DNA from 2 places in the Clostridium sardiniense genome. Region 1 is predicted to be linked to the other one. Evidence: a T-box and tRNA genes for the amino acid it is inferred to sense, from the RefSeq annotation. Region 1 holds a T-box; the other holds one or more tRNA genes.
The links. A T-box is a leader RNA that pairs with one kind of tRNA and senses whether it is charged. The one in region 1 lies ahead of tyrS (tyrosine--tRNA ligase), so its partner is inferred to be a tRNA-Tyr.
Positions count from the first base shown of each region.

Region 2: it has a tRNA-Tyr gene. The T-box ahead of tyrS (tyrosine--tRNA ligase) is inferred to sense a tRNA for this amino acid. The anticodon was not compared.

Region 1 is NZ_JAIKTU010000005.1:57,303-61,547, forward strand. It holds gene cax (calcium/proton exchanger) at 12-1,058, opposite strand; T-box leader at 1,322-1,556, shown strand; gene tyrS (tyrosine--tRNA ligase) at 1,897-3,126, shown strand; gene K5V21_RS07030 (AEC family transporter) at 3,568-4,245, shown strand, end outside.
Region 2 is NZ_JAIKTU010000007.1:75,057-79,301, reverse strand. It holds gene metK (methionine adenosyltransferase) at 1-1,153, opposite strand, end outside; SAM riboswitch class I at 1,235-1,353, opposite strand; tRNA gene K5V21_RS09830 (tRNA-Tyr) at 1,780-1,865, opposite strand; tRNA gene K5V21_RS09825 (tRNA-Thr) at 1,871-1,946, opposite strand; tRNA gene K5V21_RS09820 (tRNA-Val) at 1,976-2,051, opposite strand; tRNA gene K5V21_RS09815 (tRNA-Tyr) at 2,060-2,145, opposite strand; tRNA gene K5V21_RS09810 (tRNA-Thr) at 2,152-2,227, opposite strand; tRNA gene K5V21_RS09805 (tRNA-Val) at 2,265-2,340, opposite strand; tRNA gene K5V21_RS09800 (tRNA-Tyr) at 2,348-2,433, opposite strand; gene K5V21_RS09795 (hypothetical protein) at 2,610-3,242, opposite strand; gene yyaC (spore protease YyaC) at 3,345-3,890, shown strand; gene mreB (rod shape-determining protein MreB) at 3,931-4,245, opposite strand, start outside.

The sequences.
Region 1 (4,245 bases):
AAATTAAACTTCTACACTACAAAAAAGGCAGCAGCTATAATTATATATACAGCTAATAATTGTACTCCTTCAAGCCAATTTGATTCACCATCACTTGCAACTTTATTTGCAATTATGACTGAAACAATTAAAGCAACAAGCTCAAAAACATTAAATACAATACTCATCGGAGTGAACAAAAGACTTAAAAAAATTAGAACTGGTGCAACAAATAAAATTATTTGGAGACTTGATCCAAGTGCTATTTCTACGGCAACATCCATTTTATTTTTAAGTGCCATAACAACAGCAGTACTATGCTCTGCTGCATTTCCAATTATCGGTATTAAAATTATACCTACAAAGAATTCACTTAATCCAAGTGATTGTGTCATAGGTTCCACTGCCCCAACTAAAAGTTCACTTTCAATTGCAATTAAAACTGTTGCTACAGCAAGAACTAATATAGATTTTTTAAGTGACCATTTAGCTATTTCTCCATTCTCTTCATGTTCTACTTCATATATATCCTTATGAGTAAAGAATGAAAATACTAAACTTAATATGTAAATTGCAAACATTATAACAGCAACTATGATACTTAATCCTTCATATTTTGTATTTAATAGCTCTGGACTAACTGTATGTGTAAATATAGCTGGTATACTTAATCCTATAACTGAAAATAAAAGCATACTTGAACTTATATCTATAACTTTCTTATTAAATTTTTGAGTCTTAAATTTAAGTCCTCCAACTAACATACTTGCACCTAGAACTAACAGTGTGTTTCCTATTACTGACCCTGCTATTGATGCTTTAACCACATCAAACAAACCACTCTTTAATGCAAAGAACGATATTATAAGCTCAGTTGCATTCCCAAAAGTAGCATTTAAAAATCCACCAAGTTTTGGTCCTGTATAAAATGATATTTCCTCTGTAGCCTCCCCCATAAGTCCAGCAAGCGGAATTATAGCAAGTGCTGCTAATATAAATAATATTGTAGGTGATAAATGCATAAACTCACCAATTATACTTATAGGTATAAATATTAATAAGTACTTCAAAAATTTCATGTTAATACCTCTTTCTTCTTTAGTATATTCTATTTTTTATTATTTTTTTTATTATTATACAATATAATTGTTAAATATATATAAATAGCTTAACTCTCGTATTTACTACGTTTCCCATAATACTTTTAAAATTTATTAACTTAAAAATCTATGTTTCAATGGTATTTAATGCAATTTTTTTAAAATTAATGTTGACACTAAGATTTTATGGAGATATAATGAGTTCAAGCAGTCAAACAAAGCACTGCTAAATAAATTAATAACTAAAGACAATGAAGAGAACAAGTAGGAATACCTAAGCTTAACAGAAAGTTGCCGGGTGATGAGAGGCGCTAAGACATTTATTTTGAATACATCTCGGAGTCATGCATTGAACTCTATTTATTAGATATTAGGTGTTATCGGTTAAGTATCGTTAAAAACTTTTAATGAGGTTATATACTAATTAAAGTATATAATAAATTAAGGTGGTACCACGTGAGTAATCTCGTCCTTATTATGGATGGGGTTTTTTTGTTATATAAAAAGATTTTATACTCACACATTTGAGGCAAAAAAAAACTATATCAAATTAATATTTATAACAATGTATCTAATGTTATAACTTCACTACTTCAATCGTCCAAAAAAGAAGTATAATTAAAAGTTATTAAGCAAATAGTACTTAGTGTCATAAATAAAAATTCGTATAGCAAATAAAAGAGCCCACAAAACTGCATAGTTATTGCTCTTCTACAATATCATTATTTCACACATATATTATATTGTTTTATTTAAAGAAGGTCAATAATTAATGCAAAAAAAATAAAAAATACATTAATTATTGGAGGTTTTAGTAATGGAAAGAAATGTTTTAGATATCCTAAAAGAACGTGGATACATTAAACAGTTTACTCATGAAGAGGAAACAAGAGAATTATTAGGAAAAGAGAAAATTACTTTCTACATTGGATTTGACCCAACAGCTGATAGCTTACATGTTGGTCACTTTATCGCAATGATGTTCATGGCTCACATGCAAAGAGCTGGACATAGACCAATTGTATTAATTGGTGGTGGTACTGTTACTATCGGAGATCCAAGCGGAAAAACTGATATGAGAAAAATGTTAACTGATGAACAAATTCATCATAACGTTGAATCAATAAAGAAACAAATGGAAAGATTTATAGATTTCTCAGATGATAAAGCAATATTAGTAAATAACGCTGATTGGCTTAGAGGATTAAACTACATTGATTTCTTAAGAGAAGTTGGTGGACACTTCACAGTTAATAAGATGTTAGCAGCTGATGCTTTCAAGAAAAGATTTGCTCTTGATAGAGGTTTATCATTCTTAGAATTTAACTACATGTTAATGCAAGCTTACGATTTCTTAGTATTAAATGAAAAGTTCGGTTGTAAAATGGAGCTTGGTGGAGACGACCAATGGTCAAATATGATTGCGGGTGTTGACTTATTAAGAAAGAAAAAAGGCGAAAGCGTATACGCTATGACTTGTAGCTTACTTACTAATAGCGAAGGTGAAAAAATGGGTAAAACTGTTGGAGGAGCTTTATGGCTTGATCCTGAAAGAGTTTCACCATTTGAATTCTTCCAATACTGGAGAAATATAGCTGATGCTGATGTTGAAAAGTGCTTAAAACTTTTAACATTCTTACCAATAGATGAAATAAATGAATTATGTGCTCTTGAAGGCGCAGCAATTAACGAAGCTAAGAAAACTTTAGCTTTCGAAGTTACTAAATTAGTTCATGGTGAAGAGAATGCTCAAAAAGCTTTAGTTGCTTCACAAGCTTTATTCGAAGGTGGCGTTGATTTAGAACACGTTCCAACTATCGAAATAACTGAAACTCATTTAGGTAATAACTTATTAGATGTATTGGTTGAATTTGATGTATTCCCATCAAAATCAGAAGCTAAGAGATTCGTAGCTCAAGGCGGATTAGCAATAAATGATGAAAAAGTTTCTGATATTGCAAAAACTTTAGAAAAAGAACACTTCGAAGAAGGCTTTGCAATGATTAAAAAAGGTAAAAAAGGTTTTACTAAAATAATAGTTAAATAGTGATTTATTAAGTAATAATTTATTTAGGGGATAAATTATTCTGTAATAGATACTATAACAAATAATAATGTTTTAAACGGAAATAGCTAAACAATAATGCTAAAATAATTTTAAAATAAAGATTCGGAAAATTTTAATTTAGTTAATGCTTAATAAATTAAAATAAAAATTTAAATATACACACTGTTCATAAAAGATAATTTAAAATAGATAAATAAATTTTAAAATAATGCTTAAAATAATGTTTAAATAAGTCACTCATTTATAATCAAATAGATAAATAATGCTTAAAAGGGTATCGATGTAATGCTTTGTCGATACCCTTTTATTTTTCATGTTAATAATATATTAATCTTCTCGGCTTCATCAACACTATGTCTATTATAAATGTATAATTATAATGTGTATTAAAATATAACACTGGAGTTGATAAAATTGAATATGACAATAATAAATCAAGTTATAATACTATTTTTAATTATGCTTGTTGGAGTATATGCTAGGAAAAAGAACATAATTTCTGAGGAAAGTAATGAATCTCTTTCTAAGTTTTTATTAAATATAGCACTTCCCTTTTTGATCCTTTCTTCATTTGATTATAATATATCAAAAGAGGAAATATTTAATGCAGAACTTATATTTTTATATTCTACAGTTATACATCTTTTCTTAATCTTTATAACAAAGATATTATGTATTAAGTTTGACAAAGATACTTCAATTGTATCTAGATGTGCTCTTATATTTTCAAATGCAGGCTTTATGGGCTACCCTTTAATGGCTGGTTTATATGGGAAAATTGGAGTATTTTATACAGCAATTTACGGAATTCCTTATAATATAATTCTTTTTACTTACGGAACTATATTATTTAGTAAAACTAATTTAAAGAATAACTATAAAGATGCTTTAAAAAAGATAATTTTAAACCCAGGTATTATAGCGATATTTTTAGGTATAATTCTGCTTATAACTAAATTTAAATTACCTGACCCAATATCCGAGACAATATCATTAATCGGTAACACTACTACTCCACTTGCCATGATTATAGTTGGGGCTATGCTTGGCAATTTAAAACTTAAAGAAATATTCAAAGGAAAAATTATATATTACATA
Region 2 (4,245 bases), on a different contig from region 1:
CAACTTTATTTAATTGTTCCCATGGTAAATTAGCATCTGTTCTACCAAAATGTCCATAAGCTGCTGTTTGCTTGTATATTGGTCTTCTAAGATCAAGATCTCTTATTATAGCTCCTGGTCTTAAATCAAATACTTTTTCTACTATATTAACTATAGTAGCTTCATCAACTTTTCCAGTTCCAAATGTATCTATTTGAATTGATACTGGCTTAGCAACTCCAATTGCATAAGCTAATTGAATTTCTAACTTATCAGCTACTCCTGCTGCTACTAAATTCTTAGCAACCCATCTTGCTGCATAAGCTGCTGATCTATCAACCTTAGTTGGATCTTTTCCTGAGAATGCTCCACCACCGTGTCTTCCCATTCCACCGTATGTATCAACAATTATTTTTCTTCCTGTTAATCCACTATCTCCTTGTGGTCCACCAACAACGAATCTTCCTGTTGGATTTATATAATACTTAGTATTTTCATCTAGTAATTCAGCTGGAATCACGTAGTCAATAACATGTCTTCTTAAATCTTCTTGGATTTGTTCTAAAGTTACTTCTTCACCATGTTGAGTTGAGATAACTATAGCATCTATTCTCTTTGGTTTATCATGTTCATACTCAACTGTAACTTGAGTTTTTCCATCTGGTCTTAAGTACTCTAATGTACCATTTTTTCTTACTTCTGTAAGTCTTCTTGATAATCTATGAGCCATAGCTATTGGAGCTGGCATAAATTCTTCTGTTTCGTTTGTAGCATAACCAAACATCATACCTTGGTCTCCGGCACCTACTGCTTCAACTTCATCTTTTTCACCTTGTCTTGATTCAAGAGCTTCATCAACTCCCATAGCTATATCTGATGATTGCTCATCTATAGCAGTCATTACTGAACAAGTATCACAGTCAAATCCATATTTTGCTCTATCATATCCTATTTCTCTTATTGTTTCTCTAACAACTTTAGGAATATCAACATAACAATTAGTTGTTATTTCTCCCATAACCATTACCATACCTGTTGTTGTGCATGTTTCACAAGCAACTCTAGCATGTGGATCTTTTTCTAATATAGCATCTAATACTGAATCTGATATTTGGTCACAAATTTTATCTGGATGTCCTTCAGTAACTGATTCTGATGTGAATAATCTTTTCATTTATATTTCTCCTTCCAAATTTCTTCGAATTTTGACAATAAAAAAAACTCTTCGATAAGAAGAGATCAAGTTTCCTAATCTTTCTTATCTTGTAGATTGCTCTACAGGAATTAGCACCACACTTTATAATCAACATTAAAGATTATATGTAGGTTGCTGGGCTTCACAGGGCCGTTTCCCTCCACCTCTCTTGATAAGAGTCTATATATTTTTTATTTATTAATTGAATTTCTGTAGAAATTGTAACACATAGATTTTGCAGAGTCAATAGATTTTATGTGTGTAAAAATATCCTATTTTTTTACTTTTTGAATTCTTTTATACTTTATATATAATTTTCCAATGCATAAAGTCCCTATTTTAGAGGGTTCTAATATTATATTAAAAGTAGATATTATTAGGTGTAAAATAATAACTTAATATTTATTTATTAATATATAAAATTTATTAATATTTATTATTTGTTATTTTATATACTAAAGTTTCTAATCTATAGAGCATATTTTAGTTTTAAATAATATAGATTTATATTTTAAATGATAATAAAATTTTATTATAACTACACTATATTAATAAAATTATTTTTATATAAAATTAAAAAGCACTAAGATTAATCTTAGTGCTTTTGGTGGTGGAAGAAGGATTCGAACCTTCGAAGTCAACTGACAACAGATTTACAGTCTGCCCCCTTTGGCCACTCGGGAACTCCACCTTATTTGGAGCTAGCGATCGGACTTGAACCGATAACCTGCTGATTACAAGTCAGCTGCTCTGCCAATTGAGCCACGCCAGCATATATATTTAAAAAATTAGTTTAAAGTTTGGTGGGCACAACAGGGTTCGAACCTGTGACCCCCTGCTTGTAAGGCAGGTGCTCTCCCAGCTGAGCTATGCGCCCATAAAAAATGGTGGTGGAAGAAGGATTCGAACCTTCGAAGTCAACTGACAACAGATTTACAGTCTGCCCCCTTTGGCCACTCGGGAACTCCACCTCATTTTGGAGCTAGCGATCGGACTTGAACCGATAACCTGCTGATTACAAGTCAGCTGCTCTGCCAATTGAGCCACGCCAGCGCATATATTCTTTAAACTTTTTATTTATTAAAACTTGTGGTGGGCACAACAGGGTTCGAACCTGTGACCCCCTGCTTGTAAGGCAGGTGCTCTCCCAGCTGAGCTATGCGCCCTTAAGAATGGTGGTGGAAGAAGGATTCGAACCTTCGAAGTCAACTGACAACAGATTTACAGTCTGCCCCCTTTGGCCACTCGGGAACTCCACCAGATTTTCTTTCAAGTTTTAAGTCGTTTTGCCTTTCGGCCAACCGACAATAGTTAGTATATATTTATATACTCTTTATTTCAAATGACAAAACATATCAAAATAAGAAATTAAACTAAAATTTCTCTATTTTTCTTCTATATACTTATTTTTTCATCACAATATACTTATTTATTTTTATACTAAACTTTCCAGAAATTCTATATTTATATATGGGGATAATATATTTTTTATTTCATTATAATCATCAGATTTAAGTCTAAGCTTTAAAACTCTAACAACCTCTGTTATTCCCTCTTTCTCTCCATTTTTCTTTAAACTATTTTTCATTCTTTCTACATCTACAGTTGATATTTTATTAGCTATTGTAAATAACTTTGTTTTTTCAACTAAACTAAGATTACCTAATATCTCCTCTTTATTCACATTAAATATTTTTGCATTTGTAGCTTGTGTTTCTTCTTTTTTATTATTAGAACTATTATTTGAATTTTTATTTTCTTTGTTTTCTTCATTATTAGAGATATTTAAATTATCTTTATCTTCTTTATTCTTTGAAGAATTATCATTAATCTTATCTTTCTCATTTTTTTCTTCATTATTATAGTTATTATTTTTATTTATATCAATACTACTTTCTTTATTTGTATCTTCATTATTATCTTTTTTTGTATTATTATCTTCTGTTTTTTTTGAATTTTCCAATACTAAGTTATTATTAATCTCCTCTTTAGGTTGCCAAAAAGCAACAAAATATACCGCAAGTGAAGTTGATATAGCTAATATACTTGTAATTAATATCTTTTTCATAATACACCTCCTATAGAGAATACTTTCCATATAAGATATTTTTATTCAAATTATTCTATTTTCAAATACATCTTCATATATTATAAGCATGGAGGTGCTTATATGGAAAAAAGGATTCATCACACATCCCCACTTGCTTATTATAATATTTCTCAAGCTATTTTAGATTCTTTTTCTGAAAATACTATAATAGTTTGTATTGGGACAGATAAATGTATTGGTGATTGTTTAGGACCATTAGTTGGTACCTTACTAAAGGAAAGTCTATTTCCGCTTCCTGTGTATGGTTCAATCAATAATCCTATACATGCTTTAAATATAGATAAACAATTAAATAATATAACTAAAGAGCATCCTAATGCATATATACTTGGTATAGATGCATGCCTAGGGCAGGAATCTTCTATTGGAGAAATTCATATTAGAAACTTTGCAATACGACCTGGAAAGGGCGTTGGTAAATCATTGCCCGATGTTGGAAGCAAATCTATAGTTGGCATTATAGATTCTAATGAAAATGCTGATCTTTTCTATACTAGATCGATCAGACTCTCCTTAGTTCTAAATATGGCAAGAGTTATATCTAAAGGTATACTTCATGCCTACTATGAATATTCTAATCCAGATAAAACTCCATCATTAAAGTAAAAAAATAAACCCGGAGTATACTCAGGGTTTATTTATTATGCTATTCAACTAATATGATTTCTTGGTTATTTACTGTTTTATCTAATTTATCAATATATCCTAAAACAGAACCTGTACCTTCCGCAACAGCTTCAACTGAATTTTCAGCAACATTCACAGTTACCCCAGTTTCTGATTCTATAAGCTTATCTAAGCCATGTAATAATGCTCCTCCACCAGTCATAAGAATACCCTTATCCATAATATCAGCAGCTATTTCTGGAGGGGTTTTCTCTAATACTCCCTTAACAGCTTCTACTATTAAGCTAACCGGTTCTTTAAGCGCTTCTCCTATCTCATCTGAAGTTAGTTTTAT